Regions from separate parts of the Microbispora sp. CA-135349 genome, predicted to be linked through region 2. Evidence: riboswitches for the same ligand, from Rfam matches in the RefSeq annotation. Region 2 holds a riboswitch; the other holds the start of a gene.
The links. Region 2 has a riboswitch for cobalamin ahead of ACQPZZ_RS20585 (cobyric acid synthase). Riboswitches for the same ligand answer to the same signal wherever they lie in the genome.
Positions count from the first base shown of each region.

Region 1: it holds a riboswitch for cobalamin, as region 2 does, so the genes downstream of both, ACQPZZ_RS25930 (ribonucleoside-diphosphate reductase subunit alpha) here and ACQPZZ_RS20585 (cobyric acid synthase) in region 2, are expected to answer to the same signal.

Region 1 is NZ_CP192001.1:5,626,749-5,636,062, reverse strand. Features, by position in the region: gene ACQPZZ_RS25965 (DJ-1/PfpI family protein) at 1-554, shown strand, start outside; gene ACQPZZ_RS25960 (class I SAM-dependent DNA methyltransferase) at 727-1,365, shown strand; gene ACQPZZ_RS25955 (hypothetical protein) at 1,456-1,731, shown strand; gene glmS (glutamine--fructose-6-phosphate transaminase (isomerizing)) at 1,740-3,557, shown strand; gene ACQPZZ_RS25945 (hypothetical protein) at 3,653-3,958, shown strand; gene ACQPZZ_RS25940 (hypothetical protein) at 3,998-4,621, opposite strand; gene ACQPZZ_RS25935 (Bug family tripartite tricarboxylate transporter substrate binding protein) at 4,833-5,771, shown strand; cobalamin riboswitch at 5,817-6,048, shown strand; gene ACQPZZ_RS25930 (ribonucleoside-diphosphate reductase subunit alpha) at 6,183-8,396, shown strand; gene ACQPZZ_RS25925 (ribonucleotide-diphosphate reductase subunit beta) at 8,387-9,314, shown strand, end outside.
Region 2 is NZ_CP192001.1:4,391,203-4,400,516, forward strand. Features, by position in the region: gene ACQPZZ_RS20575 (FtsX-like permease family protein) at 1-401, opposite strand, end outside; gene ACQPZZ_RS20580 (serine/threonine-protein kinase) at 485-2,035, shown strand; cobalamin riboswitch at 2,098-2,222, shown strand; gene ACQPZZ_RS20585 (cobyric acid synthase) at 2,275-3,807, shown strand; gene ACQPZZ_RS20590 (histidine phosphatase family protein) at 3,801-4,403, shown strand; gene ACQPZZ_RS20595 (VWA domain-containing protein) at 4,400-6,457, shown strand; gene cobO (cob(I)yrinic acid a,c-diamide adenosyltransferase) at 6,459-7,061, shown strand; gene ACQPZZ_RS20605 (cobyrinate a,c-diamide synthase) at 7,058-8,404, shown strand; gene cobN (cobaltochelatase subunit CobN) at 8,362-9,314, opposite strand, start outside.

The DNA of each region.
Region 1 (9,314 bases), 1.2 Mb from region 2:
TACTGATCATCACCGGTGACGCGGCCGAGGACCTGGAGGTGATGTATCCGTACCAGCGGCTTCTCGAGGAGGGCTACGAGACGCACATCGCGGCGCCGGTGGCCAGGAAGCTGCAGTTCGTGGTGCACGACTTCGTCGAGGGCTTCGACACCTACACAGAGAAGCCGGGCCACACCTGGGCGGCCGACGTCGCCTTCTCCGAAGTGGACCCGGACGAGTACGCCGCCCTGGTGATCCCCGGCGGGCGCGCCCCCGAGTACATCCGCGGCGACCGGAACGTCCAGGAGATCGTTCGCCATTTCGCGGAGGCCGGCAAGCCGATCGCCGCGCTCTGCCACGGACCGCTGGTGCTCGCGGCGGCCGGGGTGCTGAAGGGCCGGGAGAGCAGCGCCTACGCCGCCTGCGCGCAGGACGTCGAGAGCGGAGGCGGCACCTGGATCGACAGTGAGGCGCACGTCGACCGGAACCTCGTGACCGGGCGGGCCTGGCCGGACCACCCGGCGTGGATGCGCGAGTTCATGAAGGTGCTGCGCGCCGCCGCCCCGGCGACCTGATCGCCGGCTGCGAGGGGACGGATCGCGGCCCATCGGCCCCGGATCTTCGGCCCGGATCCGCCCCCGATCGCCTGTGTCGTGTCTTCGGGGCGGCACCCGGCGGGACTCGTGTTCCTCGAGGGGCGACGCGACGGGGCGAAGATCGGCGGGAGGGACACTACAGTCGTCCGGCATGACCGAAACCCCTCCCTATCTCACCGCGACGGCTGAGGCGTACGACGCCGTCGCCGTCCTCTACGCCGAGCTCTTCCGGGACGTGCTCGACCGCCTGCCGCTGGACCGCGCGCTGCTCGCCGCGTTCGCCGAGTCCGTACGGGCCGCCGGCTCCGGGCCCGTGGCCGAGCTGGGATGCGGCCCCGGCGCCGTGACGGCGCACCTGCGAGACCTGGGACTGGACGTCTTCGGCGTCGACCTGTCGCCCAAGATGATCGAGATCGCCCGCGAGGCCTATCCCGATCTGCGCTTCGAGCTCGGATCCATGGACGCGCTGGACCTCGGCGACGGCGAGCTGGGCGGCATCCTGTCCTGGTACTCGGTCATCCACACCCCGCCGCGGGAACTGCCGCCGTACTTCGCCGAGTTCCGCCGCGTCCTGGCCCCCGGCGGACACCTCCTGCTCGGCTTCTACGAATCCGAGGGCGATCCGGTGTCGGAATTCGACCACAAGGCGGCGCCGGCGTACCGATGGCCGATCGACGACCTCGCCGGGCTGGCCCGCGAGGCGGGTTTCACCGAGATCGGACGGATGCTCCGTGAGCCTCTGGAGGGCGAGCGGTTCCGCCAGGGCCGCCTGCTGATGCGCAGACGATAGCGGCCAGGGGGGTGTCTCCGGCTTGATCCTGCCCGAAAACGGGCAGGAAACTTGTTAGTCGGCATCTGCACTGCGTTAGGGTCCTGCTCTGTGTCCACGGCACGGCATCCCTTCGAGGACCTGATCGGCCACCTCACCCGGACCACGTCACTGGGGCCGGGTGAGGCGGCCCGCGTGGTGGCCGACGTTCTGGCGTACTTCGGCGAGCCCGCGGAAGAGTACGTGCGGCGCCGCCACGGCGAACTCAAGTCGAGGGGGCTGACCAACGACCAGATCTTCCCCAGGATCTCCGCCGAGCTCGCGGGAAGGCGTGTCGCGGCACCGGAGCTGACCCTGCGCCAACTCCGGCGGATCGTTTACGGATAGGAGCGGTTATGTGCGGAATCGTCGCTTATGTCGGGCCGAAGGATGCGGCGCCCATCCTGCTCGAAGGTCTCCAGCGGCTGGAGTACCGCGGCTACGACTCGGCCGGCCTCGCCGTCGTGAACGCCAAGAGCCTCAGGACGCGCAAGGTCAAGGGCCGGGTCGCCGACCTGGCGGCGGAGGTGCCCGCGAAGTTCAAGGGCACGATCGGCATCGGGCACACCCGGTGGGCCACGCACGGCGCGCCCAGTGACGTGAACGCGCACCCGCACCTCGACCAGGAGCAGCGGATCGCCGTCGTGCACAACGGCATCATCGAGAACGCCGACGAGCTGCGCCGCCGCCTCGAAGGCGAGGGCGTGAAGTTCGAGAGCGAGACCGACAGCGAGGTGCTCTCGCACCTCATCGGGCGCATGGTCAAGGACACCGACTCGCTGCGGGAGGCCGTCCTGCGGGCGCTGAAGAGCGTGGTCGGCACGTACGGCATCGCCGTCGTCGACGCGCAGCGCCCCGGCGAGATCGTGGTGGCCCGCAACGGCAGCCCGATCGTGCTCGGCCTTGGCGAGAAGGAGATGTTCGCCGCCTCCGACGTCGCCGCGCTCATCCGCTACACCCGGCAGGTCGTGCACCTGGAGGACGGCGAGCTCGCGGTCATCAAGGCCGACGGGTTCACCACGTTCACCAGCGACGCGAGGGAGACGGCCAAGGAGCCGTTCACGGTCGACTGGGACGCCGGCCACTACGACAACGGCGGCTACGAGCACTACCTGCTCAAGGAGATCTCCGAACAGCCCGAAACGGTCGCCCGCACGCTGCGCGGCCGGATGGACGACCGGTTCCACATCGCCCACCTCGGCGGCCTCAACATGGACGCCCGCGAGACCCGCTCGTTCCGTCGCGTGAAGATCATCGGCTGCGGGTCCGCGTACTACTCCGGCCAGATGGGCGCGCAGCTCATCGAGGAGCTGGCCCGCATCCCCGCCGACGCCGAGCCGGCGTCGGAGTTCCGCTACCGCAGCCCCGTCGTCGAGCCCGACACCCTGTACGTCGCGATCAGCCAGTCGGGCGAGACGTACGACACCCTCGCCGCCGTGCAGGAGCTCAAGCGCAAGGGCGGCCGGGTGCTGGGCATCGTCAACACCGTCGGCAGCGCCATCGCCAGGGAGACCGACGGCGGCATCTACCTGCACGCAGGTCCCGAGGTCTCGGTGGCCTCCACCAAGGCGTTCACCTCGACGGCCGTGGCGTTCGCGCTGCTCGCCCTGCACCTCGGCCGCGTACGCGACCTGTCGCCGGCCGACGGCCGCAGGATCTGCGAGGGCCTGCGCCGGCTGCCCGAGCAGATCGAGGAGATCCTCACGCTGGAGGATCGGATCAAGGAGCTGGCCAAGAAGTACGCCGACGCGCCCGGCATGATGTTCGTCGGCCGGGTGCGCGGCTACCCGGTGGCCCGCGAGGGCGCCCAGAAGCTCAAGGAGATCTCCTACGTCCACGCCGAGGCGTATCCGGCGAGCGAGCTCAAGCACGGCCCGCTCGCACTGATCAGCCCCGAGTTGCCGACCGTCGCGATCGTCCCCGACGACGAGCTGCTGGACAAGAACCTCACCACGCTCGGCGAGATCCGGGCCCGGCACGGGCGCATCCTCATGGTCGGCCACCGCACCTCCGAGGCGGCCGACGACTGCATCGTGGTGCCCAAGAACGAGGTCGAGCTCGACCCCATCCTGCTGACGATCCCGCTGCAGCTGTTCGCCTACCACGCCGCCGTCGCCCTGGAGCGCGACGTCGACCGCCCGCGCAACCTCGCCAAGAGCGTGACGGTCGAGTAGAACCCCTTCCTCCCGTACGGCTCGCGCCGCAGGCGCGAGCCGGACGGTCCGGGGTTCGGCGCAATGCCGGGCGGCCCCGGCGCCGATGTACGGGTATGCATGTGACCTACTTCGTGATGGCGCTGCCCGTCGTCGCCGTCCTCGTGTTCACCCTGGTGCGGGCAGCACGCCGGAGCCGTGAGCAGTTTGGGCGCGTACGGCAGATCGCCCGGCAGCAGTTGCCCGAGTCGGCGCCGCAGCGGACCGAGCTGGAGGAGCTGGTGAACCTTCTCCAGGCGCGTCTCAATCGGACGCAGTGGGCCCGGTTGCTCCTCGGCGCGGTGGTGGGATACGCCGTCCAACTCGTGGGCGACGCCCCGCTGGGCAAGCGAGATCGCGTCCTGCGTGCCCGCGACCCCTGACAGCAAGCGGAACCCGCCCGCGAAAGCGGGACGACGCCCTCAGTCGAACCAGACGACCAGGCGCACGCCTTCGGGTCCGAATCGCTGCGCCAGCGCCCGCATCACCGCGAAGACGTGCTCCCACCCGGTGCCCGGTCCCAGCACGTCCAGTCGCGTCACCGGGCCGTACTCGAGGGTCTGTCCCGAAACCTCCCAGCGGCCCGCGGGGGCCCCGAGGGGCGAGGTGCCCAAGGGCGGCATCCCGTACCGCTCGACGACCTCATCGGGCCACCGGTCGTCGATCCGATACCGCGTGATCGAGTGGCCGCCTTCCGAATGCACATCGAGCACTCCTCGGGCGGCGGGGCGGACGGTCATGTCCAGATCACGAAGCTCCGCCCATGAAACCCACGTGCTGCCATGAATGGCGGCATCCATCCGCGCGCAGTCCTCATAGTGGGTACGGACGGGTCCCGAAACGTCGGCCGGCAGGCCCCGGCCGGCCGCGACAGGGGTCCAGCCAAGCCGGTTGCGAATGCCGAAGAGGCAACCGAGCGACGCGTAGTCATTGACGCCATAGAGCGGGTAAAGAGGCAGGGAAACGCTCCACGCGTCTCCCTCGTACCAGTCCTCGTCGGCGTGCGGGTGACGCATCTCTATGAATCCGTAGATGTCGGTGCCCATCCGGACAGGGTAGGGGTGTGGGCGCGAAGCGCGGCCGCCCTCCCGCATGTCCACGTCCTCCGGCAGCAAGCGGCACGGCCCTCGTGCTCCCGCAGGCCACCGCCGCGACCCGCATCGATCGCCGCAGCCGTAACGTCCGTTATGTGGTGACATGGTGTGGTTACTCATAGTCTGTGCGTGTAAGGGACTCTTCGGGCGGGAGGGTGCCGACATGCGACGCCGTACGGTCCTCGCGCTGGGAGCCCTGGCCCTCGCGGGCGCGTGTGGCGTCCAGGCGCCGCCGTACCGGAGGGAGCTCTCTCTCGCGGTCCCCGGGCCGCCCGGAGGATGCGGAGACGGCGTCGCCGCCGGGTTCAAGGCGCTCATCGAGGGGCGCCGCTGGGCCCGGGCCGTACGGATCAGGCGGGAGACCGGTGACGGCGGGCAGTTGCTCGCCCGGCCGGGCGGGCCGCGGACCGATCTGGTGATCGCCGACCCGGCGCTGCTCGCCGCCTGCGCGCTGACCCGTGACCCGCTCCTGGTCACGAGGGCCGTCCCGCTCGCTCGGCTGGCGGGGGAGTGGGAGGTGCTGGTCGCCTCTCCCGACTCGGGCTACCGCACGTTCGAGCAGTTCGCCGCCGCTCTGCTGCGCGACCCCGGCGGGCCCGGAGTGGGCGGCGGCGCCGACCGAGGTCCGGAGCACCTGCTGCTCGGCCTGACCGCGCGGGGCCTGGGAGCCGACCCGCGCCTGCTCCACTACGTCGCGTTCGACACCAGGGCGCAGGCCGTCGCCGCGGTCCTCGACGGGCGGATCGCTCTCGGGTTCGGCAGCAGGCGCGAGGTCGCCCCCCACGTGCGCGCCGGACGGCTGCGGCCGCTCGCCGTCTCCTCCGCCGAGCGGCTGCCCGGAGTGGACGCGCCGACGCTGTCGGAGTCGGGCGTACGGATCGTGTACGCCGACTGGACCGGGCTGATCGCTCCGCCTGGCACGCCCGGGCGGGACGCCCTGCTCGATCTGTGCCGGGCCGTCGCCGGCACTCCGGGATGGCGGAGCCTGTGCGAGCGTAACGACTGGACGCCGATGTGGCTCGAGGGCGACGACTTCCGGCAATGGCTGACCGTCGAGGCGCGCCGTACGGCTCTGCTGCTCAATGATCTCGGATTGCACTGAAAAACACAACTTGTAGGGCCGGTTGCGATCAGGGCCACAAGATGTAGGATCCATCGCGTTGCTGGTTCACCTAGGTGAGGCAAGAGGGAACCCGGTGCGAATCCGGGACTGCCCCGCAGCGGTGAGCGGGAACGACCGCCGTCGGCACAGCACGGTGCTGTGTCCTCAAGCACTGGGCGCGAGCGCGCCCGGGAAGCGACGGCCAGTAGGACCGGTGGGGCGTGAGCCCGGCCGGACGCCCGCGAGTCCGAAGACCTGCCAGTGACGGCGCGCGCATGGGCGCGCGCCCCGCGCCGGGCCTCGCGGGAGGGTTCGCCGCACCGTCACGGCACGTCTGTTTCGTGCGCGTGCGCCGCGGCATCCCCCTTCTCCGATCCGGCCGGACACGGAACGACGAGGAGGGGGCATCTGATGACGATCACCGACCCGGCGCCCGGCCTGGCGCGGGCGGACGGCGCGCGCGACGTGGCGGCCGTGTGGCAGGCCATCGAGGAGGCGGCGGCCGGGGTCATCGCCGACCCGGAGAACTCCCGCCGGGCGGCCCGGCTGCTGAACGGGCTGATCGCGGAGGAGGCGGCGGCCGAGGGGGTGCGCACGTTCTCCGAGTCGGTCGCGGCCGCCCACGCCGCCGGGCTGCTGGGCGACGTCGTCGCCGCGTTCGTGGCCGACGAGGCCGAGTCGCTCGACGCGCTGATCGACCCGGCGGCCGACGACCGCTTCGAATACTTCGGGCTGCGCACGGTCTACGACCGCTACCTGCTGCGTCACCCGGTCACCCGGCGGGTGCTGGAACGCCCGCAGCACTTCCTGCTGCGGGTCGCCTGCGGCCTGTCGGCCTCGGTGGCGGAGGCGGCCGAGCTGTACGGCCTGATGTCCACCCTGGCCTACCTGCCCAGTTCGCCGACGCTGTTCAACTCGGGCGCCCGCCGGCCGCAGCTGTCGTCGTGCTTCCTGCTCGACTCGCCGCGCGACGAGCTGGAGAGCATCTACGAGCGGTACGGCCAGGTGGCGCGGCTGTCGAAGTACTCCGGCGGCATCGGCGTCGCCTGGACCCGGGTGCGCTCGCGCGGCTCGCTCATCCGGGGCACCAACGGCCTGTCCAACGGCATCGTGCCGTGGCTGCGCACGCTCGACGCGTCGGTGGCGGCGGTCAACCAGGGCGGCAGGCGCAAGGGCGCGGCCTGCGTCTACCTGGAGACCTGGCACGCCGACATCGAGGAGTTCCTGGAGCTTCGCGACAACACGGGCGAGGAGTCGCGCCGCGCCCACAACCTCAACCTGGCCAACTGGGTGCCCGACGAGTTCATGCGCAGGGTCGAGGCGGACGGCACGTGGTCGCTGTTCGACCCCAAGGAGACCCCCGAGCTGACCGACCTGTGGGGTGAGGCGTTCGACGCCCGCTACCGCGAACTGGAGTCCGCCGGGCGATATGTCCGGCAGGTGCCCGCCCGGGCCCTGTACGCCCGGATGATGCGCACCCTCGCCCAGACCGGCAACGGCTGGATGACGTTCAAGGACGCCGCCAACCGCGCGTCCAACCAGACCGCGCTGCCCGGCAACGTCATCCACCTGTCCAATCTCTGCACCGAGATCCTGGAGGTCACCAGCGACGGCGAGACCGCCGTCTGCAACCTCGGCTCGGTCAACCTGGCCGCCCACCTGACCCCCGAGGGGGACGCCGTAGACTTCGGCAGGCTGCGCGCCACCGTCCGCACCGCCGTGCGGTTCTTGGACCGGACGATCGACCTCGGCTTCTACCCGACGCCGGAGGCGGAGGCGGCCAACCGGAAGTGGCGGCCGGTGGGGCTCGGCGTCATGGGCCTCGCCGACGTGTTCTTCGCGCTGCGCCTGCCGTTCGACGCGCCGGAGGCGCTCACGCTGTCGACCCGCATCGCCGAGGAGATCGCGCTCGCGGCGTACGGCACCTCGGCCGACCTGGCCGTCGAACGCGGGCGCCACCCCGCCTACGAGGAGACCCGGGCGGCGGGCGGCGTGCTGCACCCCGACCACTTCCCGTGCGCACCGGCGCACCCGGAGGAGTGGGCCGCGCTGCGGGCCAGGATCGCGGAGACCGGGCTGCGCAACTCCCTGCTGGTCGCGATCGCGCCGACGGCCACGATCGCCTCGATCGCAGGCTGCTACGAGTGCGTCGAGCCGCAGGTGTCCAACGTCTTCAAGCGCGAGACGCTGTCGGGAGAGTTCCTCCAGGTCAACCGGTATCTCGTGCGCGATCTCCAGGCCCTCGGCCTGTGGACCAGGCCGATGCGCGACGCGATCAAGCTCAACGACGGCTCGATCCAGGACATCACGACCATCCCAGACGAGATCAGGACGCTCTACCGCACCGCCTGGGAGCTCCCGCAGAAGGCCCTCATCGACCTGGCCGCCGCGCGGCAGCCGTACGTCGACCAGTCGCAGTCGCTCAACCTCTTCATGGCCGCCCCCACCATCGGCAAGCTCTCCTCGATGTACGCCTACGCCTGGCGGTCGGGCCTGAAGACCACCTACTACCTGCGCTCCCGTCCGGCGACGAGGATCGCCCAGACGACCGTGCCGGCCGTCACCCCCGATGAGGCCGTCGCCTGCTCCCTTGAGAACCCGGAAATCTGCGAGGCATGCCAATGAGAACGATGCTGCTCGACCCCGGTATGGACCTGACCCTGCGCCCGATGCGCTACCCCGGGTTCTACGAGAGGTACCGCGCGGCGATCAGGAACACCTGGACGGTGGAGGAGGTCGACCTCGCCTCCGATCTCGCCGACCTCGCGACCCTCGACGAGGGGGAGCGGCACCTGATCAACCGGCTCGTGGCGTTCTTCGCCACCGGCGACTCGATCGTGGCCAACAACCTCGTGCTGAACCTCTACCAGCACGTCAACGCCCCCGAGGCGCGGCTGTACCTGAGCCGCCAGTTGTTCGAGGAGGCGGTGCACGTCCAGTTCTACCTGACGCTGCTGGACACCTACCTGCCCGACCACGACGAGCGGGTCAAGGCGTTCGCGGCCGTGGAGCACATCCCGTCGATCCGCGACAAGGCGGAGTTCTGCTTCCGCTGGATCGACTCGATCAGCGAGCTGAACCGGCTGGAGACCCGGGAGGACCGGCGGGCCTTCCTGCTCAACCTCGTCTGCTTCGCCGCCTGCATCGAGGGCCTGTTCTTCTACGGCGCCTTCGCGTACGTCTACTGGTTCCGCTCGCGCGGCCTGCTCGGCGGCCTCGCCACGGGCACCAACTGGGTGTTCCGCGACGAGTCGATGCACATGGAGTTCGCCTTCGAGGTGGTGGACACCGTGCGCCGCGAGGAGCCGGACCTGTTCGACGCCGAGCTGGCGGCCCAGGTGACGCGGATGATGGAGGAGGCGGTCGCCGCCGAGCTCGCCTTCGCCCGCGACCTGTGCGGCGACGGGCACGGCGTCATGAGCGCCGACAACATGCGGCGCTACCTGGAGTACGTCGCCGACCGCAGGCTCGCCCGGCTCGGCCTGCCCGTGCGGTACGGCACGGACAACCCCTTCCCCTTCATGGAGTTCCAGGACGTGCAGG
Region 2 (9,314 bases):
TCCAGTCCCTCGTACGTGGCGAACCGGGTCAGCACGGGCTGGTCATCGCCGCGCGCCCGTCCCCGCAGCGCGTAGGAGCCGGACTCGACGCGCACCGTGACCCGTACGGGCACTTCCGGGTGGGCGTGGGCGATCCCCGCGCGCACGGCCCGGTCGACGCCGGTGAAGTCCCTCGCCGTGACCGAGGAGGTGACGACGGTGGCGGTGGCGCCGAGCGGCGCCGTCTCCAGGGCCCGGCGCACGCCCGTCTGGGTCGCCGACCCCGCGTGCAGCAGGAGCGCCGAGATCGCCGTGGTCGCGAGCAGGATGGAGCCGAAAGCGGCGGTCAGCAGCAGGGGCTCGGCCAGGGCGCGCCGGACCACCAGCGGCAGCCGCGCCCGGACCGTCCCCACCACGTCCATCCCGGCATGATGGCAAGCATGATCGGGAAGTGCCACCGTTCCGTTCATTTAGGGTGAGGGGAAAACGGGCCGAGGAGGGCTGCATGCCTGCGGTGGAGCCGTTGCTGCCCGGAGATCCGGCCGAGATCGGCGGCTGCCGGCTGGAGGGCCGCCTGGGTGCGGGCGGCCAGGGGGTGGTCTACCTCGGCCGTACGGCCGAGGGCGCGCCGGTGGCGGTCAAGCTGCTGCACGAGCCGGCGTACGGGGGCCGGCCGGGTGACGAGGACGCCCGCCGCCGCTTCGCGCGGGAGATCGCCGCCGCGCGGCGGGTCGCGCCGTTCTGCGTGGCCCGGGTGCTCGGCTTCGACCTCGACGGCCCGCGGCCCTACGTCGTGAGCGAGTACGTGGACGGCCCCACGCTGCAGCGGGCGGGACGGCGGTCCGGGCCCGCCCTGCACCGGCTGGCCGTCGCGACCGCGACCGCACTCGCCGCCGTGCACCGGGCCGGGATCGTCCACCGCGACTTCAAGCCCGCCAACGTGCTGCTGGGGCCCGACGGTCCGAGGGTCGTCGACTTCGGGGTCGCACGCCGTCTCGACGCGACCACGACGACCGGTGGCGCCCTCGGCACGCCCGCCTACATGGCGCCCGAGCAGATCGCCGGCGAGCCGCCCGCGCCCGCCTGGGACGTGTTCGCGTGGGGCGGCGTGATGGTGTTCGCCGCCACCGGCAGGCCGCCGTTCGGCGACGACGCGCTGCCCGCCGTGCTGAACCGCGTGCTCACCCAGGAGCCCGACCTCGGCGACCTGGAGGAGCCGCTGCGCTCCATCGTCGCGCTGGCCCTGCGCAAGGACCCCGCACAGCGCCCGGACATCCTCGACATCACGATGCGGCTGCTCGCCGCGGCGCCGGAGGGGACCGCCGGGGACGTCCCGGACCTGCTCGCCGCCGCGGGGCGTCCCGTTTCTCCGGACCAGGACACCGTGCCCTCACGGCGGGGCTCCGGCCGCCGCCGTGGGCTGCTCGCGGGGGCGGCGGTCACACTCGCGGCCGCGACGACGGGGGCCGTGCTGCTGTCCGTGCTCCCGTCCGGAGGCGTCGCCGGCGGTGACGGCGACCGTGACGGCGACCGTGACGGCGACCGTGACGGCGACGGTGTCGCGCGGCACATTGCGGCCGCCGTCACTCCGGCCCCCTCGCCCACCACCTCACTCACGGGGACATTCGCAGGGACACCCACGCGGACGCCGGCTCCGGCGCCGAGTCCGACGTTCAGTTCGGCGCCCGGTCCGGCGCCCACCGTGCGCGTGCCCCTGCGCTTCACGGCACGCTTCGCGGGCGTGTGGCGCGGCAGGGTGGACTACGAGCCCGGCGCGTACGACACGCTCGTGCTGACCGTGCCGAAGGGTGGCGACACCGTCACCGAGCAGTTCGTCGACTACCGGTGCGTAGGCAGGTCCAGACTCCAGGTGGTCAGCGGGACGACCGTGCGCCTGAAGCGGGTGTCGATGCGGGGCAACTGCGTGCGCAACGGCACGATCTACCTCACCGTTCACGACAACGGGACGATGACCTTCGACTACAACGGGCACGGCGAGAACGAGGTCACGAAGAACGAGCCGTTCTACATGATCGCCACGTTGAAACGCACATAGCGGCACACTTGCGGAACGTCCGGCATGAAGGTGTATGTTGACCACCGCAAGCGACGGACGCGGAGGAAGCCGGTGTGAATCCGGCGCGGTCCCGCCACTGTCACCGGGGAGCGACCCTCACCCACGCCACTGCCCCGCACGGGCGGGAAGGCTGAGGGAAAGCGCGGATCCGGGAGCCAGGATACTCCGGCCGTCGGACCTTCTACCGGGGGCGCGGACACCCCCAGGGGGGACATCCCATGGCCGGGGCGCCCGGCGGCGGCCTGCTGGTCGCGGGCACCACCTCCGATGCCGGGAAGAGCGTGCTGGTGGCCGGTCTGTGCCGGTGGCTGGCCCGCCGCGGCGTACGGGTCGCGCCGTTCAAGGCGCAGAACATGTCGCTGAACTCCTACGTCACGGCCGACGGCGCGGAGATCGGGCGGGCCCAGGCCGTGCAGGCGGCCGCCTGCGGGCTGGAGCCGACGGCCGACATGAACCCGATCCTGCTCAAGCCGGGCAGCGACCGCCGTAGCCAGGTAGTCGTGCGCGGACGGCCTGTCGCGGACGTGGACGCGCTGGAATACCGCGCGCATCGCGACGAGCTGCGCGCGATCGCCGTGGAGTCGTACCGGCGGCTGGCCGACGAGTTCGACGTGGTGATCTGCGAGGGGGCGGGCTCCCCGGCGGAGATCAACCTCCGGGCGGGGGACATCGCGAACATGGGGCTGGCCAGGGCCGTCGGGCTGCCGGTGATCGTCGTGGGCGACATCGACCGCGGCGGCGTCTTCGCGCACCTGTACGGCACGGTCGCCCTGCTCGACGCCGCCGATCAGGCGCATATTTCCGGATTTATCGTGAACAAGTTCCGGGGCGCGCGGGAGCTGCTCGCGCCGGGGCTGGACATGATCGAAGGGCTGACCGGGCGCCGGGTCTACGGGGTCGTCCCGTGGCTCGACGGGCTGTGGATGGACGTCGAGGACTCGCTGTCGCTCGACAACCGGCCGGGAGGGAACACGGGGAACACGGGGAGCGCCGCGGCTGACGGCGCGTTGCGGGTGGCCGTCGTGCGCTATCCACGCATCTCCAACTTCACCGATGTGGACGCGCTGGCCGCCGAGCCGGGGGTCACGGTCGGCTTCGTCACCTCACCCGCCGCCTGCGCCGGCGCCGACCTGCTGATCCTGCCGGGTTCGCGGGCCACGGTGGACGATCTGGCCTGGCTGCGCGAGACCGGCATCGCCGACCTCGTCGTCCGCAGGACGGGTCCGGTGCTCGGGATCTGCGGCGGCTACCAGATGCTCGCCCGCACCATCACCGACCACGTGGAGTCCGGCGCCGGCACGGTGCCCGGCCTGGGGCTGCTCCCCGCCGACGTCGCGTTCGCGAGGGAGAAGACCCTCGGGCGGCCGGTCGGCGAGGGCTACGGGCATCCGGTACGCGCGTACGAGATCCATCACGGGGTCGTCACCCACGACGGGGGTGAGCCGTTCCTCGACGGGTGCCGCGCCGGAAACGTGTGGGGCACGACCTGGCACGGCGCGCTGGAGAACGACGGGTTCCGGCGAGCCTTCCTCGGGGAGGTGGCGAGGGCGGCGGGGCGGGAGTTCCGGGGTGATCCGTCGCTGTCGTTCGCGGGGCTGCGGGAGGCGCGGCTGGACGCGCTCGGGGACCTGGTCGAGCGGAACGTCGACACCGACGGGCTGCTCTCGCTCATCGGAAGCGGGCCCACGCCGGGCCTGCGGGCCCTGCCGCCCGGCGCGAGCGGTGCGAACGGCGCGGCCGGCCCATGTTGATCATTCGCCAGGCGGGAACGCCCGGCACACGCCGCGCCTGTTTCCCCGCCCCCGAGGACGCCGATCCGTCGGGGCTGGCGCAGGCCGCCGCCCTGCGCCGCACCGACCTGGCCCGCACCGACCTGGCCCGCACCGACCTGGCCCTCCCCGATGACGCGGTGGTCTTCGCCGCGCCCTGGCCCGCGGCCGTGGCGACCGCGCGGGCCGCGTCCGGGCGCGAGCCGGTCGTGGCCGGTGCGCTCGCCGAGGCCGATTACGGCACCTGGGCGGGACGGCCGTTCGCGGAGATCGCCGAGACCGAGCCCGAGGGTCTCGGCGCCTGGCTGACCGACCCGGACGCCGCCCCGCACGGCGGGGAGAGCCTTTCCGAGCTGGGCGCGCGGGTGGCCGCGTGGCTGGAGTCGGTGCACGCGGACGCCGCCCGCGTGGTCGCCGTCTGCGACGCCGGGCCCGTCCGGGCCGCGCTCGCGCACGCGCTCGGCCTGCCCGCGACGCGGGCCGCCTTGTTCGACATCGCCCCGCTGTCCCGCACCGAGCTGGCCGCACGGCACGGCGGCTGGCGGATCGCCTACGTCAACAGGAAGGCCGCCCTGTGAACTCCGCCTATCCGTTCAGCGCCGTCGTCGGGCTCGCCGATCTGAAGCTGGCCCTGGTGCTCAACGCGGTCTCGTCCCGGGTCGGCGGCGTTCTCGTCCGCGGCGAGAAGGGAACCGCGAAGTCCACGATCGTACGCGCGCTGGCGGCGCAGTTGCCGCAGGTCGCGGTGGTGGCGGGGTGCCGGTTCCACTGCGACCCCGGGGCGCCGGACCCCGGCTGCCCCGACGGGCCGCACGAGCCGGACGCGGCAGGGGCGCTGCGGGCGGCGTCCCTCGTCGAGCTTCCTGTGGGGGCCTCCGAGGACCGGCTGGTCGGTTCGCTCGATCTGGAACGGGCGCTGACCGAGGGCGTCAAGGCGTTCGAGCCGGGGCTGCTCGCGGCGGCCCACCGCGGCGTGCTCTACGTGGACGAGGTCAACCTCCTGCACGACCACCTCGTGGACCTGCTGCTCGACGCGGCCGCGCTCGGGGTCTGCTACGTCGAGCGGGAGACCGTTTCGATCCGGCATGCCGCGCGGTTCCTGCTCGTGGGGACCATGAACCCGGAGGAGGGCGAACTGCGGCCGCAGTTGCTCGACCGGTTCGGGCTGACCGTGGAGGTGCGCGCGACGCGGGAGCCGGACGAGCGGGCCGAGGTCGTACGGCGGCGCTTCGCGTTCGACGCCGATCCGGAGGGGTTCGCCGCGCGCTGGGCCGCGGAGGAGGCCGCCCTGGCCGCGCGGATCGCGCGTGCCCGTGCCGTCGTCGGGTCGGTGCGGCTGCCCGACTCGCGGCTGCGGCAGATCACGGCCGTCTGCGCGGGGTTCGGGGTGGACGGGCTGCGGGCCGATCTCGTCACGGCGCATGCGGCGGTGGCGCACGCCGCCTGGCAGGGCCGGGACGTGGTGACCCGGGAGGACGTCCGGGTGGCGGCCCGGCTGGCGCTGCCCCACCGGCGTCGCCGGGATCCGTTCGACGCGCCCGGCCTGGACGAGCGTCTTCTCGACGAGCTCCTCGACCAGGCCGAGCCCGCCGCCCCCGAGGACCCCGAAGATCCCGACAATCCCGGCGGTCCTGAGGGTCCCGACAGCCCGGGTCCCGACGACTCCGGCGGACCCGGCTCCGGCCGGTCCGAGGGCCCTGACGGCTCCGGCGGCCCGGGTGCCGGCAGCGGCGCCCCCGAAGGCACTGCGGACGTCTCAGAAGGGTCCGGCTCCGTGGGGTCCGGCTCCGAAGAATCGAACCCCGCCGCCGGCTCCGGCGGCCGGCCTCACGACGACCGTCCCCAGGACGTGGCCGCGGCCGGTGCTCCGTTCCGCGTGCCCGTTCTCACTGTCGCCGGAGTCGGGGCGGGCGTCGCGGGGCGGCGGTCGAGTGGCCGGGGGCGGCACGGCCGGACGATCGGGACCCGCGTCCCGACCGGCGCCGGCCCCGCCGGCATCGACCTCCCCGCGACCCTCCTCGCCGCCGCCCCGCACCAGCTCCGCCGCGGCAGGCGGGGCCCCGGCCTCGTCCTCACGCGGGACGACCTCCGCGAGCCCGTCCGCGAAGGCCGCGAGGGCAACCTCGTCCTGTTCGTCGTGGACGCCAGCGGCTCCATGGGCGCGCGCAGGCGGATGACGGCCGTCAAGACGGCGGTGCTGAGCCTGCTGCTCGACGCGTACCAGCGCAGGGACAAGGTCGGCCTCGTCGTCTTCCGGGGAGCGGGGGCGACGGTCGCGCTCCCGCCGACCTCGTCGGTCGAGGCGGGCGCGGCCCGCCTCCGCGCGCTCCCGACCGGCGGCCGCACCCCGCTCGCCGAGGGCCTGGCCACCGCCGCCGAGGTGCTCCGCGTGGAGCGACTGCGCGACCCCGACCGCCGCCCCCTGCTGGTCGTCGTGACCGACGGCCGCGCGACCTCCGGCGGCGACGTGACCCGCGCGGCCGCCGCGCTCGCCGGTGTGACCTCGGTGGTCGTGGACTGCGAGAGCGGCCCGGTCCGCCTGGGCATGGCGCACGCGCTCGCCCTGCGACTCGGCGCGCGCGTGCTTCCGCTGGAGTCGCTCGGTGATCTCGTACGAAGGAAGGCGGGCTGACATGCCGCAGGGCAAGCCTGACAACGTGCCGGACGACGGCCTGACGACCCGGCAGCGCCGGACGAGGCCGCTGCTCATGGTCCACACGGGCCCGGGGAAGGGCAAGTCGACGGCCGCGTTCGGGATGGCGCTGCGCGCCTGGAACCAGGGCTGGCCGATCGGTGTGTTCCAGTTCGTGAAGTCGGCCAAGTGGCGGGTCGGCGAGGAGCGCGCGCTGACCGTGCTGGGCGCGAGCGGCGAGGGCGGCACGGTCGCCTGGCACAAGATGGGCGAGGGCTGGTCGTGGATCCAGCGGCCCGGCACCGAGGCCGACCACGCGGCCGACGCACGCGAGGGCTGGGAGCAGATCAAGCGCGACCTCGCGGCGGAGACCTACCGGTTCTACGTGCTGGACGAGTTCACCTATCCGCTCAAGTGGGGGTGGATCGACCTCGACGACGTGATCTCGGCGCTCGCCGGCCGGCCGGGTTCGCAGCATGTCGTCATCACCGGCCGCGACGCCCCGGCCGCGCTCGTCGAGGCCGCGGACCTCGTCACGGAGATGGGCAAGGTCCGCCACCCCATGGACGCCGGGCAGAAGGGCCAGAAGGGCATCGAGTGGTGACGGGCGTCCCGCGTCTCGTGGTCGCGGCCCCGGCCTCGGGAAGCGGCAAGACGACCGTGGCCACCGGGCTGATGGCGGCGCTGGCGGCGCGCGGGCTGCGCGTCGCGCCGTTCAAGGTGGGCCCCGACTACATCGACCCCGGCTATCACACGCTGGCCGCCGGGCGGCCCGGCCGCAACCTCGATCCCTGGCTGACCGGCGAAGACCGGGTGACGCCGCTGTTCCTGCACGGTTCGACGGGCTGTGACATCGCGGTCGTCGAGGGCGTGATGGGGCTGTTCGACGGGCGCGGCGAGGGCGACTTCGCCTCGACCGCGCACGTGGCGCGGCTGCTCGGCGCGCCCGTGGTGCTCGTGGTGGACGCGGGCAAGCAGAGCAGGTCGGTGGCGGCGCTGGTGCACGGGTTCGCGACCTTCGACTCGCGGGTGCGGGTGGCGGGCGTGGTGCTGAACCGTCTCGGCTCGGCGCGCCACGAGGAGCTGTGCCGGGCCGCGCTGGAGGAGACCGGGGTCCCGGTGCTGGGGGCGGTCCACCGCGACGACGCCGTGATGACGCCGTCGCGGCACCTCGGGCTGATCCCGGCGGCCGAGCGGCTGCCCGCCGCCGTGTCGGCGGTGGACCGGCTCGGCGCGCTCGTGGCGGGCTCGTGCGACCTGGACGGTCTCGTACGGCTCGCCGCGACGGCGTCCCCGCTCACCGGACAACCGTGGGACCCGTCGGACGGACACGAGCCGGGCGAACGGCGGGTGGTGGCGGTCGCGGGCGGCGCGGCGTTCACGTTCGGCTACGCCGAGCACGTCGAGATGCTGGCCGCCACCGGGGCCGAGGTCGCCGTGTTCGATCCGGTACGCGACGAGTCCCTGCCCGAGGGCGCGTCCGCGCTGGTCGTGGGCGGCGGTTTCCCCGAGGTGTACGCGGCGGAGCTGTCGGCCAACGAGCGGCTGCGCGCCGAGGTGGCGGCCTTCCCCGGCGCGGTGGCGGCCGAGTGCGCGGGGCTGCTCTATCTGTGCGAGGAGCTGGACGGCCGTCCGATGTGCGGCCGGGTGCCGGGCGTGGGGCGGATGACCGACCGTCTGACGCTGGGCTACCGCGACGCCGTGGCCGTACGCGACACGCTGCTGACCCGGCAGGGCGAGCGGCTGCGCGGCCACGAGTTCCACCGGACCACGATCACCGGCGGCGGGGAGCCCGTCTTCCGGTGGCGGGGCGGGGCCGACGGGGCCGGCGACGCCCGGCTCACCGCGTCCTACCTGCACCTGCACTGGGCGGGCGCACCGCATCTCGCCCGGCGGCTGCTGGCCTACGCAGAGCCCTCCTCCAGGTCGCCCTCGATCGCGAGGTAGGCCTCGCGCAGCCCGGCGAGCACATCGGGGTCCGGGTGCTCCCACATGCGCCGCTCGGCGGCCTCGAGCAGGCGCTGCGCGATGCCGTGCAGCGCCCACGGGTTCGATTTGGCCATGAAGTCGCGGTTGACCGGGTCGAGCACGTATGTCGAGGCGAGCGTGTCGTACATCCAGTCGGCGACGACGCCGGTGGTGGCGTCGTAGCCGAACAGGTAGTCCACGGTCGCGGCCAGCTCGAACGCGCCCTTGTAGCCGTGGCGGCGCATCGCGGCGAGCCAGTTGGGGTTGACGACCCGGGCGCGGAAGATCCGCGAGGTCTCCTCCGACAGGGTCCGGGTCCGGACGGCGTCGGGACGGGTGCTGTCGCCCACGTACGCGGCGGGCGCGCGGCCCGTCAGCGCGCGGACGGTCGCGATCATGCCGCCGTGGTACTGGAAGTAGTCGTCGGAGTCGGCGATGTCGTGTTCACGGGTGTCCACGTTCTTGGCCGCGACGGCGATGCGGCGGTAGGCGTTCTCCATGTCCTCGCGGGCTGGCGCGCCGTCGAGGTCACGGCCGTAGGCGTAGCCGCCCCAGACGGCGTACACCTCGGCGAGGTCGGCGTCGTCGCGCCAGTTGCCGCTGTCGATGAGCGGCAGCAGGCCCGCGCCGTACGCGCCCGGACGCGATCCGAACACGCGCAGCGTCGCGCGCCTGTCGTCGCCGTGCGCGGCCCGGTCGGCATCGACGTGGGCGCGCACGTAGTTGTCCTCGGGGCTCTCGCCGAGCCCCGCGACGAGCCGGACGGCGTCGTCGAGCATCGCCACCACGTGCGGGAAGGCGTCCCTGAAGAACCCGCTGATGCGCACCGTCACGTCCACGCGCGGGCGGCCCAGCTCGCTCAGCGGCACCGGTTCGAGCGTGGTGACGC